DNA from 3 places in the Amycolatopsis sp. NPDC004368 genome. Region 1 is predicted to be linked to each of the others. Evidence: riboswitches for the same ligand, from Rfam matches in the RefSeq annotation. Region 1 holds a riboswitch; each other region holds the start of a gene.
The links. Region 1 has a riboswitch for S-adenosylmethionine ahead of thrC (threonine synthase). Riboswitches for the same ligand answer to the same signal wherever they lie in the genome.

Region 1 (3,551 bases):
CGGCGTGCTCCACCGCACGCCGGGCCAGCCTCCCGACAAGTCAGGCCGCTGATCACCAAGCGTTTCCCGCCCAGCCCGCAAGCACCTCAGCCCGCCCTCCACAGCATCCTCGGCTCCGCCGCTGAGCCGGCCGTTCCGACGACTCGGGCCCGGCCAGCCGTCACTGAGCATTTCCGGCCAAGCCCGCTCGCAGCTCAGCTCGCGCTCCACAGCGTGCTCAATTGCACGCTGAGCCCGCCGTCCGACGAAGTCAGGCCAGCCCATCACCGAGCATTTCCCGCCCAGCCGGGACCCACCTGAGCCCTGCGCTTCGCTTGGACGAGAAGGCTGGGCCCGGAAGCCGAAAAGGCGATCAATCCCGGACCTGCGACCGCGCAGCCTCCGGCGCGGCTAGCGACCGGCCCCGCATGGCGCTTGCGGCCGACTCAGCCCGCGTGCCGACAGCCCGAACCCCGCCTGAGCAGGGTCAGCGTTCACCCTTCGCGGCCACGACCTCGACCACCGCGCGTTCCAGCGCGTAGTCCGCGTCGGCCGCCGCGCCCTTGACCTCGGCGTTCAGGCGGGCGACCACGCGCATGGCGGTGGCGAGGCCGTCCTGGTTCCACCCGCGCGACTGGCCCTGCGCCTTGCGGATCTTCCACGGCGGCATGCCCAGCTCGCCCGCCATCTGGTTCGGGTTGCCGCGGCCGGCCGCGGACACGCGCGCGATGGTGCGGACCGCGTCGGCGAGGGCGTCGGCGACCAGGACGTGCGGCACGCCCAGCTGCATGGCCCAGCGGAGCGACTCCAGCGCCGCCGCGTAGTCGCCGCCGACGGCCTTCTCGGCCACGGCGAAGCCGGTCACGTCGGCGCGGCCCGTGTGGTAGCGGCGCACGGCCTGCTCGTCGACCACGCCGCCGGTGTCGGCGACGAGTTGCGTCGCCGCGGAGGACAGCTCGCGCAGGTCCGAGCCGACGGTATCCATCAGCGCCAGCACGCCCGCCGCGTCGATCTTGCCGCCGGCGCGACGCACCTCGTTGCGCACGAACGACTCCCGCTCGGCGGGCTTCGTGAGCTTCGGGCACTCGGTGATCTCCGCGCCCGCCTTTTTCAGCGCCGCGGGCAGCGCCTTGGCGGCCTTGCTGCGCCCGCCGCCGTTGTGCACGACCACGAGCACGATCCCGTCGGCGGGCGCCTTGAGGTACGCCAGCACCGCGTCCGCCAGCTCCTGCGAGATGTCCTGCGCCGCGTCGAGCACGATGACCCGCCCCTCGCTGAACAGCGAGGGGCTCACCAGCTCGGCGAGCACCGGCGGTGTGAGTTCCGACACCCGGTTGCGCGTCATTTCGGCCGTCGAGTCCACAGCCCGCGCGGCGTCCAGCGACGAGCGGACAGCCCGCTCGATGAGCAGTTCTTCCTCACCGAGGACGAGGTGCAGCGGCGCGGGTGCGGTGGTCACCCCACCATCCTCTCACCCGCCCGGCCACACACCGTCTTCGGTGATGTGCGCCGCCACCGTGGCACGAGGTGATCGCCATGTCGTACGGTGTACCCGAGGCAGCGCCCGCTCGACCCGAACACCGCGGCGCGCCGACAACTGAACACCGCTCATCCAGAGGGGCAGAGGGAACGGCCCGACGAAGCCCCGGCAACCGGCGTACAGCCTGTCTTCCCGAATTTGCGGGATAGCTGACGACCACGGTGCCAATTCCGGCCCGCTTCGGCGGGGCAGATGAGGAAAGGAACCTCGCGATGACTGCAACCCTCGGAACGTCCTCCACCAAGAAGACCCTGGACCTCGGTCCTGCCGTCGAACTGGTGTCGAAGGAAGAGGGCCACCGGCAGCCGCTCGCCCCGGAGTTCGTGTCCGCGGAGGACTTCTCCCCGCTCGAGGTCGCCTACGACTTCGGCCGCGTGCGCCGCGAAGACATCGAAGCCGGCCCCAAGAACATCTGGCGTTACAAGAAGCTCCTTCCCGTCCCCTCGACCGTCGAGGAGATCCCGAACACCGAACCCGGCGGCACCCGCCTGGTCAAGGCCGACCGGCTGGCCAAGGCCCTCGGCCTGAAGACCGTGTGGGTCAAGGACGACACCGGCAACCCCACGCACTCCTTCAAGGACCGCGTGGTCGCCGTCGCGCTGGCCGCGGCCCGCGAGTTCGGCTTCGAGGTCCTCGCGTGTCCCTCGACCGGCAACCTGGCCAACGCGACGGCCGCCGCCGCGGCCCGCGCCGGCTGGAAGTCGGTCGTGCTGATCCCGAGCAACCTCGAGCGCGCCAAGATCCTCACGACCGCGGTCTACGACGGTGACCTCGTCGCCGTCGACGGCAACTACGACGACGTCAACCGCCTCGCCACCGAGCTGGCCGCCGAGCACCCGACGTGGGCGTTCGTGAACGTCAACGTCCGCCCGTACTACTCCGAAGGCTCCAAGACGCTCGGCTACGAGGTCGCCGAGCAGCTCGGCTGGCGCCTGCCGCAGCAGATCGTGGTGCCCATCGCGTCGGGCTCGCAGCTGACCAAGGTGGACAAGGGTTTCCGCGAGCTCGGCCAGCTCGGCCTCGTGGAAGCCAGCCCCTACAAGGTTTTCGGCGCCCAGGCCACCGGCTGCTCCCCCGTCTCGACGGCGTTCCGCGCCGGCCACGACGTGGTGCAGCCCGTGAAACCGGACACCATCGCCCGCTCGCTCGCCATCGGCAACCCCGCCGACGGCCCCTACGTGCTCGACGTCGTGAACCGCACCGGCGGCGCGATCGAGGACGTGAGCGACGAGGAGGTCGTGGAGGGCATCCGGCTGCTCGCGCGCACCGAAGGCATCTTCACCGAGACCGCGGGCGGCGTGACCGTCGCGACGGCGAAGAAGCTCGTGGAGACCGGCAAGCTCGACCCCGACGCCGAGACCGTGCTGCTCATCACCGGCGACGGCCTCAAGACGCTCGACGCCGTCGAAGGCCGCATCGGCCCCAAGGCGACCGTGCCGCCGTCGGCCGCGGCCGTCGCCAAGGCGCTCGGCTACTGACCTGACGACGGGCCCGCGGGCCGCTCCTCACCGGGGCGGTCCGCGCGGCTCACCCCGGCGGGCCACGGCCGGCCCGCCGTCTCCGGGCACCACCGCCGTGTCTCCGTCCACATCGGTCCGCGTCACGAGCACACCCAGCGTGCCCAGTACGTCCACTGTGGACTTTGCCGGATGTCCGTAGCTGTTGCCCGCACCCACGCTGATCATCGCGGCCCGCGCTCCCACCGCCGCGAGGAACTGTGGCAACGAGTACCGAGATCCGTGATGCGGCACTTTCAGCACTTCGGCGTGCAGGTCCACCCCCTCGGCCAGCAAGTCGGCCTGCGCGGCCAGTTCCACGTCTCCGGTCAGCAGCACCCTCCCCACCGCCGTGGTCGCCCTCAGCACCACGGAACTGTTGTTGATCATCGTGCCGTCCTGCTCCGCGGCCGCCCGCGCCGTGACGTAGCGCGGTCCGAGCACGTCGAGCGAAAGACCCGGCCAGCCCAGCCGCTGCCCGTCGCTCAGCTCCAGCAAGGGCACGTGGTGCGCCGCCGCCTGCTGCGACACTTGCT
Region 2 (3,551 bases), on a different contig from region 1:
CCGACCGCATGGCCGCCGGACCCGGCAGCCGGATCTACGGCGTGCCGAGTGTGAAGCTCGCTTGGTACGGGCCCGCGCGCAAGGTCGGTGCCGTGCCGCGCTCGGTGTTCTGGCCGGTGCCGAACGTCGACTCTTCCCTCGTGGCCTTCGAACGCGGCACGCCCCGCGAAGGCGTGGACCGCCAGCGGCTGTTCGAGGTGGTGGACGCCGCGTTCTCCCAGCGCCGCAAGACGCTGCGCGCGGCTCTCGCCGGTTGGGCCGGGTCGGCCGACCGCGCCGGTGAGCTGCTCGTGGCCGCCGGAATCGACCCGAAGACCCGCGGCGAGCAGCTCGACGTGCACGACTTCGTACGGCTCGCTCAAGCCTGACTCGGGCCGAACAACCGGCCGAGGTGGTAGTCGAGTGTCGCGATGGCCTCGGCCGGGGTGAAGCGGCCGTGCAGCACGTCGAGGCCCAGGCCGGTGATGCCCGCGACCAGCAGGTTCGCCTCGTGCCGGGGCTGGATCCCCGGGGGCAGGGCGGCGCGGCGGAGCAGGCTGGTGAGCAGGTCCTCCACGGGTGTTTCGGCGGCGACGAACAGTTTCGCCAGCGCCGGGTCGCTGTGGGTGCGGCTGAAGTAGGCGCGGTGCACGCGCAAGGACAGCGAGCGTTCGGCGTCGAGCGGGAGCAGTTCGGTGAGCAGCGTCCGTGCGACGCCGCGCACGCTCTGGTCCAGCTGCGCGGCCACGCGGGCCTGGGTGCGCTGCTCGCCGCGTTCGTGGAGGTAGCGCAGGGCGAGTACGAGCAGGTTGTGCTTCGTCTCGAAGTAGTACTGCACCAGCCGCAGCGACACGCCGGCTTCGGCGGCCACCTCGCGCAGGCTCACCGATTCCAGGCCGCGCTCGGCCGCGATGCGCCACACCGCCATCGCGATCTCGCGCCGGCGTTGCTCGTGGTCGACCCGTCGCGGCATCGTGCTCCCTCGCTTTCGTGGTACGACTGTATCTGATACGGCTGTATCACAACGGGGGTGGCGGACGCCCGTGAACGGCTCACCGGCGGGACAAGAGTCCGGTCGGGAAGACGCGATGTCTCGCCCTCGCGAGGTAGTTCGCCGAACCGTCAGTTACCAACCGGGCCCGATCGCGAGCGCATTCACGACGAAAATCCTCGCTGCACCAGGGAATGGAACAGTCCACAGTGGAAAGAGCGACGGCGGTTGGCGGGCCGAGGAAGTTCGGTGCCGGAGCATTCGGGGTCCACGATGTGACTGCGGGTGTCCCGGTATTCGGGCACCACCACTCGTGTGATCTGCACCAACGCGCTTGCGTTCACCCAATGGGATCGGCTTTACTCAGAAAGTCCATCCCGAGCGACTGAGAGACCTGGCTCGCCGAAGTCGCAGCAACCACCCTCCGTGGGGCAGGTGCTACAGCCAGGACCGATGGAGGCTGTTTCCGATGAAGAGGGTAGCCCGCCCGCTCCTGTTGACCCGACGGCGTGTTGTTGACGAAGGTCGCCGCACGGTAAGTGCGTGTCGACGCTCCATGGTCATCGCCTGATCCTTATTCACGCAATTCTGCGCACCGTCCGAAAAGGACGGTGATTCGGTGACGCCCGGCGCGCCCGGAAACGGCGCTGCGCCCCATGCCTGGAGCTTCCTTCGTGATCACTGTCGAAAACGTGTCCAAGTCCTTTCCCCTCAACGGAAATCCGGTTTCCGCGCTGCGCGATGTGAGCGTGGACGTGCAGGCCGGTTCCCTCTTCGGTGTGGTGGGCCCCGCCGGCTCCGGCAAGTCCACCCTCGCCCGCTGCATCGCGCTGCAGGAGCGCCCCGACCGCGGTGTTGTGCGGCTCGACGGCCTCAACACCGGTGCACTCGACGGCCGCCGGCTGCGCGAGGTTCGCCGTCAGCTGGGTGTGGTCGGCACCAAGCCGGAGCTGCTCGCCGAGCGCACCGTCGCCGGCAACATCGCCACGCCGCTGGAGCAGCTCGGCGTCGACGGCCCGCAGCGCAAGAGCCGCGTCGGCAACCTGCTCGACCTCGTGGGCCTCACCGCCCGCGCCGCGCAGAAGCCGGCCGACCTCACGCCCGGCCAGCTGCGCCGGGTCGCCGTGGCCAAGGCGCTCGCCGCCGGCCCCGCCGTGCTGCTCGCCGACGACCCCACCGCCGGCATCGCCCCCGAGGAAGCCGGCGCCGTGCTGGCCGTGCTCGACCGGGCACGCGCCGAGCTGGGCACCACGGTGTTGCTCACCACGCCGGACGCCGGTGTCGTCCGCCGCGTCTGCGACGACGTCGCGGTGCTCGAAGACGGCGCGGTCGTCGAACGCGGCCACGTGCTCGACCTCATCGCCTCCCCCGGCAGCTGGACCGCGCAGGCGGTGCTGCCGGCCATCGAAACGGCCCGGGCGCAGACCGCCAAGTACGACCGGTCCGCCGACATCGTGCTGATCGGCTTCGCGTCCGTCGGCGCGCTGCTGCCCGAGGCGGCCGGCCGCTTCGACGTGGAGCTCGCCACCATCGGCGGCGGCCTGACCCGCATCGGTGACACCCCGATCGCCCGCTTCCGCGTGGGTGTCCGCGGTGAGCGGGCCGACGCGGCGCTGGCGTGGATCGCCGACCGCGGTGCCCACGTGACGCAGGCCGCCCGCGGTCCGCAGAGCGTCGCCGCCTGAGCCACGGTCTTCCGGAATCGAGAGGGCCCCTCGCGGATTCGAGGGGCCCTGTCGATTTCCGGGGAGCTCGTTCGACGTCCTCGTGTCCGGCGACACGAGGAGGATCACATGACGCACCACGGCGGACCGATCCGGCTGTACATGTCGATGTCCCTCGACGGGTTCATCACCGGGCCCGACGATCGGCGTGGGCAGGAGCTCGGCGAGGGCGGCGGGCGGCTGTTCAACTGGCTCGACGACCGTTTCGGCGACGGGCCCAGCGGTGAGATCTACCGCGAGGCCTTGGCGACCGGTGCCGTGATCTCGGGCCGGCGCACGTTCGAGCTGGCCGGGCGGTGGCAGGGCGACCACCACGACGGCGTGGCGATCAACGTCCTGACGCACCACGTCGAACCGGACGACACACCGCCCGGTAGCGCGCGGTTCTACACCGACGTCGGCGAGTGCGTGGCCGACGCGCGGGCCGCCGCGGGCGGGCGGGCGGTGCTGGTGCACGGCGCCGGCGCGGCGCAAGCGTTGCTGCGTGCGGATTTGCTCGACGAGCTGGAGATCCACCTCGTGCCGGTGCTGCTGGGCCGTGGGCGGCGGTTGTTCGGCGACACCCACGTCGAGCTGCGCCAGGTCCGGCAGTGGACCGACCGCGACGTGACCCACTTGCGCTACGAGGTGGTGCGCGGGCCCGCGCCGGACACGAAGTCCGAAAGTGGCGGGGACGTGTCCGAAGGGTTGGGACACGCGTCCTGAAAACGGCTGTTTTCTCCTGGTGGGGAGCCCAGGCGTCCGGCCACGTAGGCTTGACGGGTGCTCGCCGTAGTTCCACCACCAGTCACCGTCCGGGTCCCGGCCAAGGTCAACCTGCACCTGGCGATCGGTGACCTGCGTGAGGACGGTTACCA
Region 3 (3,551 bases), on a different contig from region 1:
GGCACCGCCGAGAGGTTCACGAACTCACCGGCCGCCGAGCCGGACCCCGCCGCGAGCCGCAACGGCGGCCAGGATCAGTTCGGCGAAGCCCAGCAGTGCCGGCGGAACCCGGAAACCCCAAGATCTTCCCACACGCCCAACACAGCGATCAGGCGCAGAACGGCGGAAGCTCCCGCGGGTCCCCGACCGGCGCCCAGCGGCCGTCGACCTTCGTGTACTCCCAGCGCGCACCCCGGGCGACGATCTGGCGCAGCGCCAGCACGACGCGGTCCACGTGCTCTTCGGTGCTGCCCAGGCCGAGGCTCACGCGCACGGCCTGCTGTCCTTCGCGGCCGGTCGTGCCGATGAGGCGCTTGGTGGCGACGTGGGCGCAGAACGCGCCGTCGCGCACGCCGATGCCGTACTCGGCCGAGAGGACCGCGGCGAGCCAGCCGGGTTCGAAACCGTCGACGACGAAGCTCACCGTGCCGACGCGGTCGACCGGCGCGTCGAACAGGCGCAGCTCGGCGCAGCCCGGGATGCCGGCCAGGCCCTTGCGCAGGCGCTCCAGCAGCGCGGCCTCGTGCTCGCCGATCGCGGTCCAGTTCGCGGCCAGCCGCTCGCACGCCACGCCGAGCGCGTACACGCCGACAGTGTTGGGCGAACCGGCCTCGTGCCGTTCGGCACCCGTGTTCCACACGACGGCTTCCTCGGTCACGAGCTTCGTCGCGCCCCCGCCGGCGAGGTACGGCTCGGAGGCGCGCAGCCAGTCGGACCGGCCGATCAGCGCACCGGCGCCGAAGGGCGCGTACAGCTTGTGCCCCGAGAGCGCGACGTAGTCGACGTCCAGCTCCCGCAGCGAAATCCGGCGGTGCGGCGCGAGCTGCGCGGCGTCCAGCGCCACGCGCGCGCCGTGTTTCCGCGCCACGGCGGCGATCTCGGCCACGGGCAGCAGCTCGCCGGTCACGTTCGACGCGCCGGCGACCACCACCAGCCGCGGACCTTCCGGGCAGGCGGCGAGCGCTTCGTCCACAACGGACACCGCGGCCAGGCGCGTGCGCGGCAGCTGCACGCGCCGCACGTTCGGGCCCCGCCACGGCAAAAGTGCGGCGTGGTGCTCGGTGTCGAACACGACCACCGACGTGCGCCGCGGCAGCGAGCGGGCCAGCAGGTTGAAGGAATCGGTGGTGTTGCGGGTGAACACGACGGTGTCGGTGGTACGCGCGTCGACGAACCGGCGCAGGATGTCGCGCGTGCGCTCGTAAAGCCGGGTGGACACCTGCGACGCGAAGCCGGCGCCACGGTGCACGCTCGCGTACCAGGGCAGGAACTCGTCGACGGCCGAACGCACCGCGTCGAGACAGGGCGCGCTCGCCGCGTGGTCGAGGTTCGCGTAGCCGATCTCGTCACCGGTCACCAGCGGCACGTGCAGCGCCGCCCCCGCGACCGCCGGAACTTCTTGCGCGGCAAGGGTTTCGGCGGGGGTTTCGGTACGATCCAGGGCGAGAGTCATGGCGGTGCCTCCTCGGCAGTCCGGGGGACCCCCGGCGAGGGGCCCGCGCTTGCCCGCCGCACATCGCGACCGGCCCGGTCCTCACCCGGGGCACCCCACCGCGGTAGGAGGGTTGCCGGCCAGCAAGCCGGGGCTTCGCGCTGGCACTCATGACCTGTGCTCGAAGGTAACCGATTCCGGGCCCCGGGAGAAACCCCCGTCCCGTGATCTGAGACGGCGCTCACAGCATGACGCCCCGCCGCCGGCGAACGTCAGCGACCCAGCTCGCCCCGCCACCGGGCCAGCCGCCCGGCCCGGTCGACCGCGCGGAGGCGGCGTTCGGTCGCGTCGCGGTCCCGCGCCGTGGTGACGACCAGCAGCTGGTCGTCCTCCTGGAGCCGGCTGGTCTTCTGCGGGGTGAAGCCGGCGCCGCGGCGGACCACGAGGCTCACGGTGGCGCCTGGGGGCAGGCCGAGCTCGGAGATGTACACGCCGTGCAGCTTCGAGCCCTTCTGGATCCGCACCTGCAGCAGCTCGGCGCCCAGCTCGTCCAGCGGCGCGGCGTCCACCTCGATCTCCTGGGCCTCGGAGGTCTTCGCGAGGCCCAGAAGCCGCGCGAACGGCCCGAGCGTGGCCCCCTGCAGCAGCGTGAGCACGATGACCAGCACGAACACGGCGTCGACCAGCTGCCCCGCGCCCGGCAGGCCCTGCGAGAGCGGGATCATCGCGAGCACGATCGGCACGGCCCCGCGCAGGCCCGCCCACGAGAGGAACGTCTGTTCGCGCCAGGGCAGCCGGAACGGCAGCAGGGCGATCACCACCGACAGCGGCCGCGCGAGCAGCAGCACCACCGCGCCCGCGACGAGGCCGGGCACCACCGTCTCCAGCAGCCGGCTCGGCGAGGCGAAGAGCCCGAGCAGCACGAACAGTCCGATCTGCGCGATCCAGCCGAGGCCTTCGGCGAACGAGAGCGTGTCGGACCGGTGCGGCAGCTTCGAGTTGCCCAGCACCAGCCCGGCGACGTAGGTGGCGAGCAGCCCCGACGCGTGCGCCAGCTGCCCCGAGGAGTACGCGAGGATGCACACCGCCACCGTCGCCAGGGGGTAGAGACCGGTGGCCGGCAGCGCGGCCCGGCGCAGCGCCATCGCGCCCAGCCAGCCGAAGAGCAGGCCGATCGCCAGGCCGGCGGCGAGTTCGTAAACGACCAACAGCGGCAGGGTCCAGTCCACCGCATCGGTCGACGCGAGCACGATCACCGCGATGTACGCGGGCGCGTCGTTGATGCCCGACTCCAGCTCGAGCGCGCCGACGAGCTTCGGCCGCACCCCCACCCTCCGCAGCACCGAGAACACCGCCGCGGCGTCGGTCGAGGCGAGCACCGAACCCCACAGCAGCGCGAGCCGCCAGTCGAGGCCGAGCAGCCAGTGCAGCGCCGCGCCGGTGACCGCGATGCTCACGGCCACGGCCACTGTGGACAAAAGGATCCCCAGCCCCAGCGCGGGTTTCACGGCCTGCCACCGCGTCGTGAGCCCGCCTTCGGTGAGGATCATGACGAGCGCGGCCAGCCCGAGTGACTGGGTGAGGCCGGGGTTGTCGAACCGGATGCCGAAGCCCGATTCGCCCAGCGCCACGCCGATGCCGAGGTACAGCAGCAGCGAGGGCAGGCCCAGCCGGATCGACACGCGCACGGCGACCACCGACGCGAGCAGCACCACTCCGCCGATCCCGAGCAGCAGGGGAAGCTGGTCCATCTCCGCCCCCCTCCGGTCACCGTGGGCTTCCAGAATAGAGAAACGGAGGCGCTCACTCGTTCGTGCACCACCGGACAACTCGGGCAAAGAGGTGTGTTAGGCCGCGGGAGAGCCACCCAGGGTTGCCAGATCGACACCGAGCGCGGCAAACGGCCGCGCCGCCGAAGGCCGCAGGCGCACCGCGCGTTGCCGATCACGCGTGACCCATCCCGCGTCGACCGCGCGCGCCAGGATCGCGGCGGGCACGGCGCCGGCGAGGTGGTCGCGCCGCTCCGTCCAATCCAGACAGTCGCGCAGTAGCGGGCGCCGGCCGTGCTCCGGCACGGCGA

Region 2: another riboswitch for S-adenosylmethionine. It lies ahead of ACWEOE_RS04290 (methionine ABC transporter ATP-binding protein); the one in region 1 lies ahead of thrC (threonine synthase).
Region 3: another riboswitch for S-adenosylmethionine. It lies ahead of ACWEOE_RS17465 (aminotransferase class V-fold PLP-dependent enzyme); the one in region 1 lies ahead of thrC (threonine synthase).

The regions. Positions count from the first base shown of each region.
Region 1 covers NZ_JBSGDT010000007.1:38,970-42,520, forward strand. The annotation lists gene holA (DNA polymerase III subunit delta) at 467-1,438, opposite strand; SAM riboswitch class I at 1,585-1,718, shown strand; gene thrC (threonine synthase) at 1,732-2,997, shown strand; gene ACWEOE_RS13060 (ComEC/Rec2 family competence protein) at 3,025-3,551, opposite strand, start outside.
Region 2 covers NZ_JBSGDT010000002.1:159,304-162,854, reverse strand. The annotation lists gene rsmA (16S rRNA (adenine(1518)-N(6)/adenine(1519)-N(6))-dimethyltransferase RsmA) at 1-368, shown strand, start outside; gene ACWEOE_RS04295 (TetR/AcrR family transcriptional regulator) at 359-952, opposite strand; SAM riboswitch class I at 1,340-1,446, shown strand; gene ACWEOE_RS04290 (methionine ABC transporter ATP-binding protein) at 1,645-2,655, shown strand; gene ACWEOE_RS04285 (dihydrofolate reductase family protein) at 2,764-3,399, shown strand; gene ACWEOE_RS04280 (4-(cytidine 5'-diphospho)-2-C-methyl-D-erythritol kinase) at 3,457-3,551, shown strand, end outside.
Region 3 covers NZ_JBSGDT010000010.1:191,070-194,620, reverse strand. The annotation lists gene ACWEOE_RS17470 (hypothetical protein) at 1-62, opposite strand, end outside; gene ACWEOE_RS17465 (aminotransferase class V-fold PLP-dependent enzyme) at 149-1,492, opposite strand; SAM riboswitch class IV at 1,533-1,647, opposite strand; gene ACWEOE_RS17460 (potassium/proton antiporter) at 1,744-3,222, opposite strand; gene ACWEOE_RS17455 (ArsR/SmtB family transcription factor) at 3,319-3,551, opposite strand, start outside.